2 linked regions of the Cecembia calidifontis genome follow. The protein of the gene in region 2 binds, or shares a complex with, the protein of the main gene of each other region. Links are inferred from orthologs where the notes say so. Each region holds a gene or a part of one and is shown on either strand. Other genes may lie near its edges. The genes, in order: groL and metK.

Evidence for each region.
Region 1: the proteins of metK (region 2) and groL are in contact, whole or in part, in a cryo-EM structure (PDB 8P4O), measured with the Escherichia coli proteins. The link is inferred for Cecembia calidifontis from one-to-one orthologs.

The regions. Positions count from the first base shown.
Region 1 is NZ_SGXG01000001.1:4,156,962-4,167,133, reverse strand. What follows is about bases 4,636-7,546. They hold groL (chaperonin GroEL), read right to left. Parts: upstream 6,950-7,546; coding sequence 5,321-6,949; downstream 4,636-5,320. Other genes in these bases: BC751_RS17875 (hypothetical protein), read left to right, coding at 7,489-7,546; BC751_RS17880 (co-chaperone GroES), read right to left, coding at 6,992-7,270; BC751_RS17890 (response regulator), read right to left, coding at 4,756-5,130; corA (magnesium/cobalt transporter CorA), read right to left, coding at 4,636-4,759. Also shown: BC751_RS17925 (alkyl hydroperoxide reductase), read left to right, coding at 1-36; BC751_RS17920 (DoxX family protein), read left to right, coding at 33-392; BC751_RS17915 (DUF2237 family protein), read left to right, coding at 400-762; BC751_RS17910 (hypothetical protein), read left to right, coding at 828-1,340; BC751_RS17905 (glutamate-5-semialdehyde dehydrogenase), read right to left, coding at 1,341-2,582; proB (glutamate 5-kinase), read right to left, coding at 2,575-3,654; more of corA, read right to left, coding at 3,749-4,635; more of BC751_RS17875, read left to right, coding at 7,547-8,196; preprotein translocase subunit SecG, read right to left, coding at 8,264-8,635; BC751_RS17865 (hypothetical protein), read right to left, coding at 8,639-9,592; LPS assembly lipoprotein LptE, read right to left, coding at 9,630-10,172; BC751_RS17855 (sigma-54 interaction domain-containing protein), read right to left, coding at 10,159-10,172.
Region 2 is NZ_SGXG01000001.1:578,777-588,913, forward strand. What follows is about bases 4,393-7,268. They hold metK (methionine adenosyltransferase), read right to left. Parts: upstream 6,520-7,268; coding sequence 5,266-6,519; downstream 4,393-5,265. Other genes in these bases: BC751_RS02535 (M16 family metallopeptidase), read right to left, coding at 4,393-4,850; BC751_RS02540 (heavy-metal-associated domain-containing protein), read right to left, coding at 4,878-5,087; BC751_RS02550 (AIR synthase related protein), read left to right, coding at 6,708-7,268. Also shown: BC751_RS02510 (NifU family protein), read left to right, coding at 1-99; BC751_RS02515 (DUF3810 domain-containing protein), read left to right, coding at 184-1,254; BC751_RS02520 (M23 family metallopeptidase), read left to right, coding at 1,415-2,305; tRNA (5-methylaminomethyl-2-thiouridine)(34)-methyltransferase MnmC2, read right to left, coding at 2,306-2,992; ispF (2-C-methyl-D-erythritol 2,4-cyclodiphosphate synthase), read right to left, coding at 2,994-3,476; more of BC751_RS02535, read right to left, coding at 3,609-4,392; more of BC751_RS02550, read left to right, coding at 7,269-7,871; BC751_RS02555 (neutral/alkaline non-lysosomal ceramidase N-terminal domain-containing protein), read left to right, coding at 8,010-9,359; BC751_RS02560 (hypothetical protein), read right to left, coding at 9,389-10,137. UniProt on the Escherichia coli protein: Catalyzes the formation of S-adenosylmethionine (AdoMet) from methionine and ATP.

The sequences.
Region 1 (10,172 bases), 3.6 Mb from region 2 along the record:
AATGTTCATTGTCAGACCAAATGGGCACTAAAATGAAAAAAAATCTATTGAAATTGGTTTTAGCGGTATTCTTTATAGTGGCAGGGATAAATCACTTTATCAATCCACAGTTCTATTATCCCTTGATTCCTGATTACCTTCCTTTCCATGGTTTCATCAATTATTCTTCTGGCATTTTGGAAATAATCTTGGGTGCTGGGCTCATATTTACAAAAACCTCAGCCTGGGGAATTATTATTTTGTTGGTTTTATTCATTCCCTCTCATGTATATTTCGTACAAATTGGGAGTTGCGTGGATGGGGGACTCTGTGTACCGGAATGGGTGGCCTGGGTCCGGTTAGTGATTATCCACCCAATTCTCATATTGTGGGCATGGTTGTTTACAAAATAAAGAAATAATGGCAAAAAATGTGTTTGGAGAAAATTTGATTCCCTGTAGCACAGCTCCCATGACTGGTTTCTACAGAAATGGTTGTTGTGAAACAGGTCCGGATGATTTAGGGACTCATACGGTATGTGCAGTGATGACGGATGAATTTTTGGAATTCAGTCTCAGTAGGGGAAATGATCTGATTACCCCAAGGCCAGAGTATGCATTTCCAGGCCTTAAGCCAGGGGATAAGTGGTGTCTATGCGCCAGTAGATGGATGGAAGCTTATCAGGCCGGTGTGGCTCCTTTGGTAGTATTGGAAGCAACTCATGAAAAAACTTTGGATTACCTGCCCTTAGGTGAATTGGTGAAGTTTGCTGCGAAGAAATAATAAACAGAAAGGTTAGTTTTTGTTTTTGTTTTCTTTATTTTTGATCTAACCAAAAAATAATTTTTATGAGATTCTTTGTTGTGCCATTGCTGGCTACAATTCTTTTTCTCAATACCAGTTACGGACAGGAGGCTTTTAAGAGAAAGACGATTTATGGAGAATTCTTGGGGGCAGGTGGACTGGCTTCTATCAATTTTGATTACCGGTTTGGGAAAAATCCTGAAGGTTTTGGAATCAGAACTGGAATAGGTTATTTCCAATGGAACAATTCCTCTTTGGTAAGCATACCGGTGATTGGCAATTACCTACTAGGGAAGAATGGTAAATATCTTGATCTTGGAATTGGAGCTAGAATAGGATATGAAACAATGGTATATGAGGAGCCAATTAATCCAGATCAACATTTTGAAGAAGGCTTTAGAGTAGGGGCTCCCATTTTAAATATTGGATATAGATATCAGCCTCTTAAAGGAGGTTTTAATTTTAGAGCAGGTTTTTCTCCTTATATAAATATCTATACAAATGGTGGATCTGATATTTTTTGGATGCCACACCTCTCTTTCGGCTATACATTTTAATCAGACCCTTATTTGGCCATTACCCTTTATCACCCACTTATAAGAGGTCAGTTCTTTCAAGGCCATTGGACCTCTGGCATGTAATTTTTGTGTGCTGATTCCAATCTCTGCCCCTAAGCCAAATTGATTGCCATCTGTAAACGCCGTTGATGCATTGGCATAAACAGCAGCGGCATCCACTTCATTCAAAAACCTTTCGATATTCAATGGGCTCTCGGAAATGATAGCTTCACTATGATGCGAGCTGTATTTAGCAATGTGATCCAAAGCTTGGTCCAAGTTTTCTACTGTTCGGATCGCCATTTTCAAGGACAGGAACTCAGTTCCAAAGTGTTCAGGTGAGGCTTTTTGTATCAAAGGGTGGGAGGGAAGTGCATTGAAAGCTTTATTGTCTGCAAATAGGATAACCTCTTTTTCCAACAGGGGTTGGACAAGTAGGGGCGAATCATCCAAACGGCTTTCGTGGATAATCAAGCAATCCAAGCTATTGCATACACTTGGTCTTCGGGTCTTGGCATTGAGGATGATCGATTTTCCTTTTTCCAAATCTGCTGTTTCATCAAAATAAGTATGTACTATTCCTGCACCTGTTTCAATGACCGGAACTTTGGAGTTAGAGCGGACGAAATCAATCAATCCCTGACTTCCTCTAGGTATGATTACATCTACATATCCCACAGCTTCCATTAAAGCCTGTGCGGCTTTTCTGTCAGGTGGAAGTAACTTATAGGCATCGGTGGGAATTCCATTTTGCTCCAAGGACTCATGGATCACTTTCATGATGGCCCTATTGGAGTGATCTGCATCTGAACCACCTTTGAGGACCAGGGCATTTCCGGACTTTAGCGCAAGACAAAATACATCATAGGTTACGTTAGGCCGGGCTTCATAAATAATACCTAAAACACCAAGTGGCACAGTGATTTTTCGAAGTTCCAGTCCATTATCAAGGGATCTTTTTTCCAATTCAAGTCCCAAAGGACTTGGTAGGTTTTTTACCTGAATTACCTCTTTCAAAATGGCAAGGATTCTCTCTTCTGTCAACAATAACCTGTCATATTTTGGATCTTTGGGATCCATTTTGGCAAGGTCTTCCTTATTGGCATCCAATATATCAGGAATAGCTTTTTTACTAAGTATAACCAAATCATCCAAAGTGCCCTGGATTTGCTTTTCGGTCACTTGGTTCAATTTCCTGGCAGCGTTTTTTATTGCTTTAAAAATTATTTCAAAATCAATCATGGGTAAAAAGATAAAGGTAATCGTAATGGATAATAGGTTTCTGGTTTTTTAAGCCGATTTTTTCTGTCAATGATTTGATGCCATATTCTGCTCTTCCAAGGCCGATGCGGTTACCGGCCTCATCTATAATCCTTAGAATATCACCTTTTTCAAAATCGCCCGAAAATGAAATGACTCCCACGGGGAGAAGGCTGCTGATCTTTTGGGAAAACAATGCTTTTTTTGCTCCTTCGTTGATCTTGATTTCCCCTTTATAGTATTGTTCCCCATGGGCCAACCATTTTTTTGGGCTATGCTTGACAGGAGAAGGTTCAAAGTGGGTACAAATGGCATTTCCATCCAGGATGTCATCTAAAACCCCTTCTTTTTTACCATTGGCAATAAATACCCGAATCCCTAAGTTGGCAGATTTTTTTGCCATATTCAATTTGGTTAACATACCCCCTCTTCCAAAAGAAGATTTTCCTGCCTGAATATATTGGGATAAATCCAGTGATTTTGAGTCAACATGATGAATAAGTTCCGAATCAGGATGATCCGGAGGTCCTGTGTAGATGCCGTCTACATTGGTCAACAAAATGAGGGTATCTGCATTGATCATGGCAGCAGTAAGGCTGGCCAATTCATCATTGTCAGTAAACATCAATTCTGTGATAGCCACTGTATCATTTTCATTGATTACAGGAATTATTCCCTGAGAAAGCAATCCCTCTATACAATTTTTCATGTTGAGGTAATGCTTTCTGTCCCTGAAATCCTCTTTAGTGACTAAAATCTGGGCAATGGCAAAGCCTAAATCAGCAAACAGGTTTTGATAGGTGTTAATCAGGGCAATTTGCCCATTGGCTGCCCAAATTTGCTTTTTGAGTACTGGATTGGTCTTTTCCGGTAATTTTAAGTTTTTTCTTCCAAAGGCAACTGCTCCTGATGTGACCAAAATTACCCTTATTCCTTTATTTTTTAATGAGGCAACCTGCACGCAAAGCGACTTTATCCTTAAAAAATCAGGCATTCCAGACTCTTGAGTGATCACATTGGATCCGATTTTTATGACGCAGGTTTGCAAAGGAATTGCTGTTTGATTGTTAAAATTTAACAAAATTAACCTTTCTGTTGAAAAAACGCTAAAATTACCTGTATTTAATGGGTTCAAAAAAATGTGGTGTTTAGAACCACCTTTTCCTCTTAAAGTAAAAGACCATTATGATCGAAATACCAAGAAATATGATCCAAGTAAACCAATAGCCATATTTCCATTTCAATTCCGGCATGTATTCAAAATTCATCCCATAGACCCCCGCCAAAAAAGTTAAGGGTATAAAAATCGTAGCAATAATGGTTAGTGTCTTCATCACATCATTTTGTCTCAGGGATATGTTAGTCATGAAGATTTCGACAAGTGTAGTGATAGACTCTCTTTGCATCTCCAGGTTATCCATGATTTGAACAGATTGCTCATATATGTCATTGATGAAAGGCAGGGTTCTCCTTTTGATAAGAAAGGATTCAGTCTTTTTGAGGGTAGAAAGCAATTCTCTTGTGGGCCAAATTACTTTTTTGAGAAGCTGGATGGATTTCCTTTGGGTGTAAATTTCCCCAAGTCTTATTTTTTTGTCTTCATTGATGATTTTTTCTTCAAGGACCTCAATTTGATCGGTAATTTTCTCCAAAATGGCGTAGTATTCATCTACAATTGCATCCAGAAGCGTATAGGCAAAGTAATCTGTTCCATGCTTTCGGATTTTTCCGGATGGATTCTCCAGTCTGGATCTAATGCCGTCAAAAACATCATACTTGTTTTCCTGAAAGGAGATCACATAGTTTTTTCCAATAACTATACTGATTTGTTCAGTCTCCAGATCAACAATTTCTGTTCTGGTGTATAGCATTTTGACCACAATAAGTATAAAATGATCGAAAACCTCCACTTTTGGCCTTTCTTGGGTGTTGAGGATATCTTCCAATGCCATGCTGTGAATATCAAAAATAACTTTGATCTCATTCAGAAGATCTAAGTTGTTCAGAGAGGTGACGTTGAGCCAAAACTTATGTTCCTGTTCCAAAAATGGGGGGATTTGGCTTAAATCGGTAATGTGGTGTTTTTCAAAATGACCCTCGCCGAAGCAGATCAATTCTAAACTAATAGGGTTATCATTTATTGGAGATAAATCCGTCATAGAATGCTTTTCATTTTCTCAATGGTGAGGGGTTTTTCCAAAAATGCTTCCACGATATTGTATGAGAGCGCCTTTTGTCTGTCCTGAAAATCGATTGAGCTTGAGAGTACTACAATCTTATCATTACGATCCTGAAATTTTTCCATATAAAAATTCAAAAAATCCCAACCGTTCATTACAGGCATATTGATATCCAATAAGATTAATATTTTGCTGTCTTTGCTGAAATCTTTGATGCGGTCCAAGGCATTCTCTGCTTCCAAAAATTCTTCTACTTGATCGGCTATATGCAATTTGCTTATCAACCTCTTGTTGATTAAGTTATTGACAGGGTCATCATCTACAAGAATAATGGACTGATAAATAGCCATGGGCAATGGTTTCACAAAAAGAAAAGCGAAATTTTTTTGAATCCAATATCAAATATATGGAATTAACGTCAGGATGGTATCCATATGATATTGATTTCTTCAAAAAATCTACTGAATTAGTAGGTTTGTCATCTTTTAAAATTAAAAAGGGAGCAAATCGCTCCCTTTATTTATCTGGATGGTCTTGAGATTACATCATTCCGCCCATTCCTCCGCCGCCCATAGGTGGCATAGCTGGAGTATCTTCTTTCACGTCAGCTACCACACATTCGGTAGTCAACAGAAGGGCTGCAATGGATGCTGCGTTTTCCAAGGCCAATCTTGTCACTTTAGTTGGGTCGATTACACCGGCCTCAAATAAGTCTTCGTATACGTCTGTACGGGCATTGTAACCAAAGTTCCCTTTGTTTTCTTTGATTTTGTTAACCACTACAGAACCTTCACCTCCGGCGTTTTCAACAATAGTTCTCAATGGTGCCTCGATAGCCTGTCTTACGATATTGATACCTGTATCTTGGTCATCGTTGTCACCTTTGAGATTATCCAAGGCAGAAGATGCTCTTACCAAAGCAACACCACCACCTACTACTACACCTTCTTGTACAGCAGCTCTGGTAGCATGTAGGGCATCATCTACTCTATCTTTTTTCTCTTTCATTTCTACTTCAGTAGCTGCGCCTATGTACAGGATGGCTACCCCGCCTGACAATTTGGCCAATCTTTCCTGAAGCTTTTCTCTGTCATAGTCAGAGGTTGTTTTTTCAATTTGAGATTTGATTTCAGCAATTCTTGCCTGAATATGACTGGACTCACCCGCACCATTGACAATGGTGGTATTGTCTTTGTCGATGTTAACTTTTTCTGCAGTACCTAAGTAATCTACAGTAGCATTCTCCAATTTATAACCTCTTTCTTCAGAGATTACTGTACCACCGGTAAGAATGGCAATATCTTCCAACATTGCTTTTCTTCTGTCACCGAAGCCAGGAGCTTTAACAGCAGCTACTTTCAAGGCACCTCTGATTTTGTTTACTACCAAGGTAGCCAACGCCTCACCATCCACATCTTCAGCGATGATCAGTAATGGTTTGCCGGACTGAGCTACTGGCTCAAGGATAGGAAGCAGTTCCTTCATTGAAGAAATCTTCTTGTCGTAGATCAGGATATAAGGTCTATCCAATTCAGCTTCCATTTTCTCTGTGTTGGTCACAAAGTATGGAGAAAGGTAACCTCTGTCAAACTGCATACCTTCTACAGTTCTCACTTCGGTTTCGGTACCTTTTGCTTCTTCCACTGTGATTACACCGTCTTTGCCCACTTTGTCCATGGCATCAGCAATCATCTTACCGATCTCTTCGTCGTTGTTGGCAGAAACAGTAGCCACTTGCTGGATTTCTTTGGAGGTCGAGATGGCTTTGGAATTGGCTTTCAACTGGGCTACCACTGCCGCAACCGCCTTGTCAATACCTCTCTTTAGATCCATTGGGTTTGCACCAGCAGCTACGTTTTTGATGCCTGCATTGAAGATGGCCTGAGTCAAAACAGTAGCAGTGGTAGTACCGTCACCTGCATTGTCAGCTGTTTTGGAAGCTACTTCTTTTACCAACTGGGCGCCCATATTTTCAATTGGCTCAGCCAATTCGATTTCTTTTGCTACGGAAACACCATCTTTGGTAATGGTAGGAGCACCAAATTTTTTGTCAATGATTACGTTTCTACCTTTTGGACCCAAGGTAACTTTAACTGCGTCAGCAAGAGCATCCACACCTTTTTTCAATCTGTCTCTTGCGTTGGTATCGAAAAATAATTCTTTAGCCATTTTTTTTGTTCTTTTAAGTTTTTGATTGTTTTTGATAGATGATTAGAGAATTGCGAAGATGTCAGACTCTCTCATGATCAAGTAGTCATGACCATCTACAGAAAGTTCTGTACCGGCATATTTGCCATAAAGTACAGTGTCACCTACTTTTACAGTCAATGGTTCATCTTTTTTGCCAGTTCCTACTGCTACTACAGTTCCTCTTTGAGGCTTTTCTTTTGCAGTATCCGGGATGTAAAGTCCGGAGGCAGTTTTCTCTTCAGCTGCAGCAGGTTCTACCAGAACTCTGTCCGCAAGAGGTTGGATGTTAACTTTTGACATAATTATTAAACTTTTAAAGGTTAGTTCTAAAATGTTACACTCCCTAATAATCATTTCCTGTGCCAAATTTGATGGCAGATTTAAACATGACATAAAGGCGTAAAAAATTGTCAGTTTTGTGTCAGTCTTTGCTTTTCAAAATTGTCCTACTGTCAATTTTTCCCCACTCCTTTTTTCTTTTGTCAGTTTTTGTTAAATTTTTGCCAAAGTATGTACCTATGAAAACCTTGTCAGAAAATTGGATTACTGAAGGATGGATTGATTTTGAATATAAGAAATACGTCCTTTTGGCCTATCTCCAGCATGTGGAGTCACAATTCAAGGAAGTTAAACTCTATCCCCCTTTGGCGGAATTGATCCAACATTATTCCAAGCTAAAAACCTTTTCCGAAAATAGGGAACAACTCAAGTCTTCCTTTCCAAAAATGCTTCAAGGGCCGGATTTTCAGGAAATGAAATTAAAGTATAAGCCTTTGGTTTTTGATGACGATCTCATGCAACAATTGGAGGAAATTGTAAACTATTCCCTTCCTCAGATCAAAAAGGCTATTGAAGAAGGGAGAGGTATTTATGATTTTCTTGAACAGGAAATGTCCATAGAACCTGTTGGGCTTTCCCCCATCTATCAGAAGGAAGGTTATGCGCTTCTTTCATTTGAAAAAAGCAAAGATATCTATGTTTACAGGTACAAAGTGAACCTTTTTCAAACAAGCCTGGACTCTTTCAAGGGTATCATGATGCAGCTTGTCCATAAGGTAAGAAAAAGTATCACTCAGACCTTTGAACAGATAAAACTTGACCTTATTAAAACCTATAAAGAGCTTCCTAATCCCGCGACCTATAGGATCAACAGTCCGCATGTTATTCCTTTGCATGAGAGCTTTTTGCCTATCAGCAAAAGGTTATTGTTGAAAACGGTGGATTAGTAATTGAGAAAAAAAAGAGGCTGTCCAAAAATTAGGGACAGCCTCTTTTTTGGGAGAAGAATAGTTTTTATTCGTTTTCAGGATTGTTTTCTCCCTCTTCCTGAGCGGTATCCTCACTGCTGGAAGGAAGGAGGCTTTCAACGTCTCCAAATGTAGGATTGATAATCTGCTTTTTGGCATTTTCAATGTTTGGGGAAGTGAAATCACCGCTGTTATCTTTGCTGTAGAATGCAGCGGAAGTCAGGGACAAAACCAAAATAGCGATGGATAGAATCCAAGTAGATTTTTCAAGGATATTTCCTGTTTTGGTAACACCCATTATTTGGGACGCACTGCCCCCAAATGCTGCACCAACGCCTCCTTTGGAATCCTGAGCCAGGATAACCAAGACCAACAGAACAGCCAATACGATAATGATACTGATGAGTAAGGTAAACATATTTTAATCTTTAATTTCTTCCAATTCTTTGATCAGGTCCGCAAAATAAGTGTTTTTATCCGGAAACTTCACCATTAATTTCTTATAAATTTCTTTTGCCCTTTCTTTTTTTCCCTGCTTAGTCAAAATCCGTGCATAGGATTCTGTGATTAGAGATGGATTGAGCTTGGTGCTCTTTTCAGAAAGGTCGTCTTGCTTCTGAATATCCTCAATTTCTTTGAGGGTGGCCAGTTTAATTTCTTTTTTGCTGAATGCTTTGATGATATCAATTTGCTCCAGCTTCTTTTTATCAAGTATTTCTTTTTTCTCTTTTTTCCTGATCGATTCGATCAGTTCATCTTTGTGATGGTTTCTTCTTTTTGGTTTTGTGGTAACCTCATTGTTGGTTTCGCCGGTTTTGGCCTCCACTTTTAATTCCTCTGAAACTTCTTTTACACTTTCTACCTGCGGGACTGGTGAAGGGCTTTCAGTAGGTTCAACTTTGGATTCGGTTTTTTTACTCAGTCCGTCAAGCTTTTCCAGCGCCTTCAATTTACTTTGGGCAAGGTCTTCCCCTAGTTTTTTTAGGGTAGCGGTAAGATCTTTGGTAGTTGTACTTTTTTTTGTTTCCGGAATCAGGTGACCTTCTAAGTCATCTATAAAATTTTTGCCTTCTTCAATTTTTTTCTTTTCCTCCAGTTCCTGTAGTCGTTTGGAAAGGGCTGGGCTTTGTTCTTCAAAAAGCTGATCTGTTTCAATAAGTTTTTTTAGCCAAGCCCTATCAGGGGAGGTGATGGCAGCCCACGGAAGGATTTCATTTTCACTTCTTCCTGCCTTCTTGTACTCAAATTTTGCCAATAAAACTTTTGGAATCTGGAAATAGGGGAAGGTCTCATGCAGCTTGAGCAGTTCCGTTACATCATCTTTGTCCAAATGATGTGCACGTTGAATGATTCCAAGAAGCTGTATCGGATTCACTGTTTTAGATTTTGTTTTTTGCTCAATTTACTAATTTTTACCAATTGGCCACTGTGGCGGTGAAAATATCCTGGATGATACTATCGAAAATCCGCTCAATCAAAACACTTTCCACCTGCAAAATAGAAGTGGTCCTTGGGTCATAATCTTCGAAGAAAGAAAAGCTCCTTTTCAGGCTTTCCTCTTCTTTTACCGTATTGGTATATTCTACTTCCACAGTAATGCTTAACCTCATTTGTCCCGCTCTGTCGGGAAGGTTGGGGTCTCTTGTACTTACGGTGGCTTGCGGAGTAATGGTATATCGGGTGATCGAACCGGCAAATTGAAGATCCCCGTTATTCCTTACCAATTCCAATTGGGTATTTCTTTGGTAAAAATCCTTCAAAGATTCAGTGAAGGTTTGCTCCATATTAGCTGGTCCTCCTCCGGAATCATTGAAGAAATTCTCTACAGAAAAAGTCTTGATAACATTATAATCAATATTGGTACCGGTGAAACTGTAACTTACCGAACATGCCTGCAAAGTCCACAAAGTGAAGATCAGCAAAATGCCTGTCAGTATATTTTTAATCGATGCCAT
Region 2 (10,137 bases):
GGTTGCCCTTCCAGCACCATTACCTTGAAAGCCGGTATCCAAAACCTACTCACCAGAATGCTTCCCGAAGTCAAAGAAGTTCAGGCTGAGGGAGTATAGGATTCCGAAAATTTTACGTTTATTTTGGAAAGGGAAAGTGTTATAAAGACACTTTCCTTTTTGTACCAGTTGATCCGGATCAAAGTGCTAAAAGGAAATTGGACATGGAGTATGTTGGGACTGACCAGTATAGTGGTCAGGTACTTTGCTGTTCAACATCCTGAAAAAACCGAGCAACTCTATTCCAGGACCTTTTTCCCTGCCGTAAGGAATTTGATTGACCTGAGCATATCCAAATTACCCTTTGCAACGGTCTATATTTTCGTCTTCACGGTTTTTTTGGTATTGTTTTCCTACTTGTACTTTTTGATTCAAAAAGAAGGCTGGAAACAAAAACTCGGTTTTACGATTCGCTCCTTTTTCAATGGAGCAGGAGCTTTGGTCTTCCTTTTTTTGGTATTGTGGGGATTCAATTACCAAAGGATCCCGATTTTTCAGCAGATAGGTATGAAGCCTGTACCGCTCAATCAGGATCAACTCCAACATGAACTGGAACTGACAAGGAATATCCTGAACCAACTCCGCTACAATATTGAAGAGGACACCATTGCCATAGAGGAAATCATGCCTTATCCAGAACTGGAAAAATTGGTCAGGGCCAATATGCGGGAGCACCTCTATCTCTTGGGGCTGAATTTTACAGGGGAACCAAGAACAAAACAGTTCTTTCCTGCAGGCTTTATGCGCCGCATGGGCATTTTGGGCATTTACTTTCCCTATACAGGGGAAAGTTACATTGACCCTACGCTTCATCCTCTTGAAAAACCTTTCACCATAGCCCATGAAATGGCCCATAGCTATGGGGTAACAGATGAAGGGGAGGCCAATTTCATTGCCTGGGTCATCTGTTCCAATTCTGATGATCCCTTACTGCAGTATTCCGGTCAACTCCGCCTACTACGTTACCAGCTGAATGACCTGTATCGCATGTCAAAAGAGCTCTATGGGGAATTTTTGAAAAGCCTGCCCAAAGGCATCCGTAATGACCTGATCTCCATTCAGCAGGCCAACGAAAGGATCAAGCCCTTCAATCTGGAGATCAGCCGCAAATCCAACGACCTCTTCCTCCGTACACAAGGCGTAAAAGCAGGCATCAACAGCTACCAACAGTTGCCGATGCTGGCCTATGCCTGGAGAAATAGTTTGAATGAGTGATTTTTTTTTAAAAAAATCAATTTAGGAAATTTTTTTAAGCTAAGTGGATTGAATTTTCAAACCTCACCATCAAATTCAAAAGGATTTTTAGGAGATTTTTTCCTCACACCTTTAGTTTTCCATCAAAAATTATTTTATTGAAATCAAAAAAAACTAAACAATGCGCTTTTCTCTTTTATTCCTCTTTTTCTTGTTGTATTCCACTGTTTTTGCTCAAGTCAAATTAGAGTCTGAACAGGACAAAGACGGTAATGTCACCATATACGCCAACAACACGGAAGTGATTCCCTATACCTTGGTGGTGGATTTTACAACGCTCATGAATCTGACTTCTTCCGGAGGAAGAACGGTTTTTGCAGTGGCCAACCCAGGCAGGAGCATAGTCGCCCGATTAAAGAAAACCAATGCCAACCAGGGCAGTTCTTATAACTATTCCACCAAACTCTACAAGGGGAGTTACTTAGACAAAAGCAAAGAGGAACCTGTTTACCTGATCCCCGTGCAGGAAGGACAAAAAGTCCGCATGCAGCCCATGACACATGTTGAAAATATCTATAAGAAGGAATCGGAAAACACAAGCTATGTAGGAACTGCTTTTTATCTGGAAGAGTCCACTACTATTTGTGCGCCAAGAAAAGGTATTGTCAGCGATATGAAAATGGATACCCAACTCAAAGGAGCTGGCCTTTCTTTTGATGCCTCGGACAATTTTATTGAAATCTATCATGAAGACGGCACTTTTACCAAATTGATGGTGCTGGAATCAGGTTCCGAAAAAGTGAAAATTGGCGATGTAGTCTATCCAGGGCAGGCCCTTGCAACCTCTTCCGGTGAAAAATACAATAGCGGCAGACATGTGCGGATGGTCCAGAGCAGGCTGAATAAAGTAGAAAGAGAAATCAAGTTTGAGCAAATTCCGGTTAAACTTTTTGATGGGGAAAAGGAAATATCCAGCAACCAAACGGTCAATGAACTCATCGCTTCCCATCCTGAAAACCTTATAAGCAAAGAAATGAGTAAAAAAGAACTGAAGCGCCTGGAGTCCAAATAATCATTGGAGTCTCCAGGCTCTTGTCATTTCTTTTTTGCCGGGTGGGCCGGGCAGGGTCTCTACTTCCAATCCCAATTCCTTAAGGTTTCTCTTCAGTTGACCTTGTGCACAATAGGTCACAAAAACTGCCCCAGGATTCATCGTCTCCACCACCTTGGACAGCATTTCTTTGGTCCATAACTCCGGCTGTTTACTGGGGGCAAAAGCATCAAAAAAAACAACATCGGCATGGTACAATACCGCCTCTTCCAAAGTGGTCTTATCCTTTTTCATGTTGAAATATTCGGATACAATGCCCCCCTCATTCCAGGGGGCTTCGTGTAACATCTGAAAATAGGGAGCATAATGATAGATGGAAGTATCCACTTCCGTGTAATTCAATTTGGAATAAACTTCATTTTCCAAAGGAAAAGGCTCAATGCTATGGTAAAGGACGGGGACTTTGTACTGTTCGGCCCATACAAGACTCAGCCAGGCATTCAGTCCTGTACCAAAACCTACCTCAAAAATCCTGATGGGATACCTGTCTGGGTTGCGTACATACCAGGCTTCCAGTCCATACAGCATAAAAACATGCACAGACTCCCTATATGCCCCATGAAAAGAATGATAGGTCTCATTAAGTTCAGGGACAAATAAGGAATGGGAACCATCCTCGGTTGTGATGATTTTTACCTCTCTTGCCATCTTACTTTTTGTAAATCAATGCAACACAATAGGCGGAAACACCTTCTTCCCTTCCCACAAAACCCAGTTTCTCGGTAGTGGTGGCCTTAATGGAAATGGCACCTTCCTCTACTCCCATTACTTCAGATAAACAAGCCTTCATAGCAGGAATATGGGGATTGACTTTGGGAAGCTGCAAACATACCGTAGAGTCAATATTGCCCACTTCATAACCGGCTTCCCGGATCAAGACCATTACCTCACGCAACAGAATTTTGCTGTCAATACCTTTGTATTTGGGATCCTTATCTGAAAAGTGATAACCTATATCCCGCATGTTGGCAGCACCCAAGAGAGCATCACAGATTACATGGATCAATACATCCGCATCGGAATGGCCTAAGGCCCCTTTTTCATGTTCCAACTTGATACCTCCCAACCAAAAATCCAGCCCTTCGTGCAACTGATGCACATCATAGCCAAAACCAATTCTGAAATTATTCATAGCTCTTCGATAATGTTCTACACGGTTTGAAAATAGAGTCAAGACACAAGATGTATGACATAGGACTTAATTTCTCCATATCCCATAAATATCCCAATATCTATTACAAACCTATTTCAACTTTCTTCAAAATTATTTCACAACAGCCTTATAGTAAACGGTTGAAGCATTCTCCTCTTTGAGTATTGATTTTCCCCAATCCAAAATACTTTGGGCGGGGATCTGGGTCTTTTTCTCGTATTCTGTTTGGTAAAGCTCCGGGCTTCCTAAATGAGCATAATAGGCCAAACTCATGGCCCTGTTGAGCAACTGAACAGACTCGTAGGTCTTCATGGCCTCAGCTTGATTTTTCACCTTCGTGAGGGTATCCTCTGGAATCGCAGATTCCAAAAATTCCTGCACTACCTGGTCCAAAGCTTTCTCTGCCAGTTCAGCCGTTTGTCCCTTCTCCATCTTTCCTGAAAACACCATGAGACCGGGGTCAACCGTCCCAAAAATATAAGCACTGACAGAGGCAAATATGTGCCCGTTTTTTACCAACTTCTGTTCCAGGGTGGAAGAGCGGCCAAAGCCTAAAATATCCGTGATCAGATCAGCCTGTAAATATCCTTCCTGTAATTTTCCAGGCATGTGATAGACTTTATACAGGGCATCCGTAGGCACCTCAGCATTGACCACTAAAGTCTTTTTGCTTGTCTGGGGCAGCTCCACAGGAATGGACCTTTTGGGAATTTTACCAGTCGGAATATCCCCAAACCATTTGTCTGCCAAAAACTTGACCTGATCCAGTGTTACGTCACCTGCCACTACCAGGATGGCATTATCGGGTCGATAGTGGGTATAGTAAAACTCTTCTACATCCTCCTTGGTGTAATTGACAATATCCTCAATATCCTTTCCGATTGTAGGCCACTGGTATGGGTGCGTATCAAAAGCCAGTTTTCGGATATGATGGAAAACATCACCATAGGGCTGATTCAGGTAGCGCTGTTTGAATTCTTCTATGACCACCTTCCTTTGCGTTTCGATGGTCTTTTCGCTCAAATTCAGCTGCAGCATCCTGTCCGATTCCAGCCAAAATGCGGTCTCTATATTGACCGCAGGAAGGGTGATGTAGTAATTGGTAATGTCTGTATTGGTAAAGGCATTGCAGGAACCTCCTACCCTTTCCAAAGCGGTATCAAAAACAGGGACGTTCTTTGAACTTCCGAACATAAGGTGTTCAAAGTAATGCGCCAGTCCTGTTTTTCCCGGAATTTCATTCCTGGAACCCACTTTATACAGGATATTGAGTACAGCCATCTTGGTACTGTGGTCTTCATGAACCAAAACTTCGAGGCCATTTTCCAATACAAACCGTTGATAATTGATCATAATATGCCTTAGAGAAATGAAATAAGCTTAAGCTTCTATGCTTTCACCTTTATAGCCCGCATTTTCCAATGCTTTTTGTACAGCTTCTGCTTCAATTTCTCCTTCTACTGTCAAAATCCTGTCAGGATGGCTCAGGTCCACCATCCATGCGTTTTGGGCTACTTTATCCATTTCCGGTGTGATTGCAGCTACGCAGGCTCCACACTTGACATTGGTTTTAAGTTGTATCTTCTTCATATTGATTCAAATAAATAATTTGGAAAATTTTCAAGCCAAACAATACAGGCTGAATATTAAAACTCCCAAACAGGCCTTTTGATTCCTTTGACGAGCCTGCAATTTACCTAACTCGATGAATATGTCCTGTGTTTATCCAAAATAAAAGCAAAAAGCGGCACTTAGACCGCTTTTTATTTTAAAGACCAAATTCTTTCTTGATGGTATCTACGTAATCCAGTTTTTCCCAGGTAAAGAGCTCTACATCAAAACTCAACACTTTGTTATCAGGGGTCTTGAAAGTTTTAGTAACAACCTCATTTTTTCTTCCCATGTGCCCATAGGCCGCAGTTTCCTCATAAATGGGGTTTCTCAACTTTAGCCTTTGCTCAATGGCATAAGGCCTCATATCAAAAATCTCTTCAACCTTTTTGGCAATTTGCCCATCGGTCATATTCACTTTGGCAGTTCCATAGGTATTGACATATATACCCATTGGCTTGGCCACTCCGATGGCATAGGACACCTGCACCAACATTTCATCGGCTACGCCTGCTGCCACCATGTTTTTAGCAATATGGCGTGTGGCATAAGCTGCTGAACGGTCGACTTTGGAAGGATCTTTTCCGGAAAAAGCCCCACCTCCATGGGCACCTTTCCCACCATAAGTATCAACAATGATTTTCCTTCCTGTAAGACCGGTATCTCCATGAGGACCTCCGATGACAAATTTCCCGGTTGGGTTGATATGGTAAGTGATTTTATCTGTAAACAAGGCCTGATTTTCTGGTTTCAGTTGGGCTTTTACCCTAGGGATCAGGATATTGATCATGTCCTCTTTGATCTTCGCCAACATGGTAGGCTCATCGGCAAATTCATCGTGCTGGGTAGAAATCACTATAGTATCAATCCTTTGGGGAATATTATCATCAGAGTACTCAATAGTCACTTGAGCCTTGGAATCCGGTCTCAGATAGGTAATCTCTTTATTTTCCCGCCTCAATGCTGCCAATTCTTTTAGGATCAAATGGGAAAGGTCCAATGCCAAAGGCATAAAATTATCTGTCTCCTTGGTGGCATATCCGAACATCATTCCTTGGTCTCCTGCACCTTGTTCTTCCGGATTGCCTTTATCCACGCCTTGGTTGATATCAGGTGACTGCTCATGAATGGCGGACAACACCCCACAGGAGTTACCGTCAAACATATATTCTCCTTTGGTATATCCAATACGGTTGATTACCTGACGGGCAATCTGCTGCACATCCAGATAAGTCTCTGATTTTACCTCTCCGGCCAGGATAACCTGTCCGGTCGTGACCAAGGTTTCACAAGCTACTTTGGAGTTAGGGTCAAAAGCCAAAAAATGATCAATCAGTGCATCCGAAATCTGATCCGCAATTTTATCTGGATGTCCTTCAGAGACTGATTCTGAAGTAAATAAATAAGGCATATAATAACAGGTTTAGCTCTTTTTCAAACGGTGCGTAAAAATAAGGTTTACAGGGGAAATAAAAAACCAAATCTTGACAGGAGAGGAAATAGTCTAATTGACAGAAATTCAATCTTTCAAATTCTAAATCTTCGATTCCCACATTTATTCTTTAACTTTGTCTCGAAATGACCAAGCCCAGCTCCTCCATGAATGAACGGTATATGCAAAGGGGTGTTTCCGCCTCCAAAGAAGATGTACACCAAGCCATTTCCAAATTGGACAAAGGCCTTTTTCCCAAAGCTTTCTGCAAAATTGTAGAAGACACATTGGGAAATGATCCTGAGTACTGCAATATCATGCATGCGGATGGTGCTGGAACCAAGTCTTCCTTGGCTTACATGTACTGGAAGGAAACCGGTGATCTGAGTGTTTGGAAAGGAATTGCTCAGGATGCAATTATTATGAATATTGATGACCTGCTTTGCGTAGGTGCGATCAACAACATCCTTGTTTCCTCTACCATCGGACGGAATAAGAACCTAGTCCCCGGTGAAGTGATTTCAGCCATCATCAATGGCACAGAGGAAGTCCTTCAAATGCTCAGAGACCATGGGGTCCACGTGGTCTTAACAGGAGGTGAAACCGCAGACGTTGGGGATTTAGTAAGAACAGTCATTGTAGATTCGACAGTAACTTGCAGAATGAAAAGGGACGAGGTGATTTCAAATGATCAAATCCGTCCAGGAGATGTGATCGTTGGACTGGCCTCTTATGGCCAGGCCACCTATGAGGATTATTACAATGGGGGTATGGGCTCCAATGGCCTGACCTCAGCCCGACATGATGTTTTCAATAAAATCCTTCAAACCAAATATCCTGAAAGTTATGATCCGGCTGTTCCCCATGAACTGGTGTACACCGGCAAATATAATTTGACTGACCCGGCTCCAGGACTCCCTGTGGATATGGGCAAACTTGTACTTTCTCCTACCAGGACCTATGCTCCTGTGATGGTAGATGTGCTGAAATACCTGAGACCTCAGATTCATGGAATCGTGCATTGCAGTGGTGGGGCACAGACTAAAGTATTGCATTTTGTGGACAATGTCCATGTGATCAAGGACAATTTATTTGATACGCCTCCATTGTTCAGAATTATTCAGGAGGAAAGCGGCACAGATTGGAAAGAAATGTATAAAGTTTTCAATATGGGCCATCGCATGGAAATCTACCTGGAAGAAAGGTATGCCGAAGAGGTGATCGACATTGCCGAAACCCTGGGGGTAGAAGCCAAAATCATTGGAAGAGTAGTCCCATTTGAAGGTAAGAAAGTAACTGTACAAGGAGAACACGGAACTTTCGAATATTAAAACATAGTATTCGAAAAACGCCCTATTTATCATAAACATGTACTTGAATGTGAAAGCAGTTTACCAAGACTTATGAAGTGATTTTTTGGTGATTATTCCTTATCTTTTCAAGACTTGCCACTAGATACCCAGATAACCATGTCCAAATCTACACTTCAGCGTATATTTAGAACACTGGCTTGGACTATGGGCATACTGTTTTTCATCCTCATGGTATTTTTTACAAAAGTTGACAGAAGGCCTTACCAACAAATGGACTATTACCATGCTACTATGTCCCATTTAGATACCATTAATTGGAAGCAAGGACGAGGCAACAACTGGAAGGCAGGCTGGGCAAAAGTTAACATTACCCCAGACAGCCCGGTCAACCTGGCAGGATACAGTCCAAGAGGAAAATATGAGTTTGTTCAGGACAGCAGTTTCCTTAGGACCATTATCCTCAACAGTGGGGACATTCATGTGGCTTTTGTAAATTTTGAATTGATGATTGTCCATCCCTATCTGGAAAAAAGAATCCGGGAAAAAATTAGGGAAGCAGGATTGAAAATTGACCTGCTTTATTTTACTACTACCCACACCCATAGTGGAATGGGAGGCTACATGCCAGGCCTAGTCGGAAAATTTGCCTTCGGGGGCTACAATGAAGAATTGGTATCATTTCTTGAAGAAAAATCACTTGAAGCCTTAAAAATTGCACATTCCAAACTAGATGCTTCAATTATTGTTTTCCAGAAATCATTGACAAAAGACTTGGTAGCCAACCGCTTAAAAGAAACTGACCCCGTAGATCCTTTCATAAGGCAACTCACTTTTATCAATTCCAAAGGCCAAAAGGCGACTTTATTGAGTTATTCAGCCCATTCTACCATTTTGAACAAAAAGTTTATGGGTTTGTCCGGTGATTATCCCCATTACCTGAGCCAAAAATTGGAGGAAGATTACGATTTGGCCATGTTTGCAGCGGGAACAGTGGGAAGCCATAAACCGGTAGTAAATGGCAAGCAAATAGAGGATGTCATTCAGTATAGCGAACAGGTTTTTGAATCGATTAACAAGAATCTTTTAGACTCAGATACTTTGGATCAGGGTCCTATTTCGTTCGCAACATTACCCTTACAATTGAGGAAAGCACATTACCGCACTGGCAAAAATATCAGGATAAGGCCTTGGGTATTTAAGCTACTGGTAGGAGATAGCAATGCCCATTTTGATATGGTTCTTTTAGGGAAAACACTTTTGGTAAGTTCTAGTGGTGAGATTTCCGGAGTTTTTATGGAAAAGTGGGAAAATTATGCACGCGAAAATGGACTGAATCTAATTGTAAGTTGCTTCAATGGAGGATATATAGGCTATATTACTCCTGATAAATATTATGATGAAAAGTTATATGAAACCATGGAAATGAACTGGTATGGACCCTATAATGGTGCTTATTTTGATGAGATCATGATGAAAATAATCGAGAAAGCCGCTACATTATTTTAACAAAAGCAGCTAAGAAAAAAATCAATTTTTCAGAGTACCAACAAAACCAGAGGCAACAAAAAAGAGGCCTCCAATCTTTCCCTTATATTTTGACCATTTTCCCGATTAAACTCAAATACATGGAAAAGCACCAATAGCAGCAAAACGCTGACATGGATTCTGTAATAAGAGGGAACTAAAATAAAGACCCCAACAAGATAAATAATGGCCCCCATTGAAAGTAAAAGGATAAATCTTCTCAAGACAATTTTGCTCATCAGTAGCAAAGCCGAACCTAACTTATCTTGCGCATCACTTTTTTCATCAATATAAGATAGCATAAAAAGATTGATCCCCGCCAGCAGGATATAAGCTATCAGAATTAAAAAGAATTCAACAGGCACCTCATTGGGAAAAACCGAGAAGAATGGGGCCAGAGAAATCCCTATCGCATAAAAAACAGCAGTTGATATTTCTTTTAACCAAGCCAATTTCTTTTCAAAAAACTGAAGAAATCCCATCCAAAGTACCATTCCCCCAGCAAAGATTACTCCGGGGAAAAAGATAAAATGAAGACTTTCAAAACAAATCATCAATCCAAATCCGGAAAGAACAACTATTGCAAGTATAATACACAGCGAAACAAAATGCTTCTGGTGAAATCTGTGCCTATCAGAACTTGCCAAATGAACAATCCTCTTTGCATCAATCAGATGATCCAAAGTATAAATTCCCCATACCGCCATTCCCAGCACCACATAAAGGACAAAAGGTAAGGAGACATCCAGCAAATCAGCAA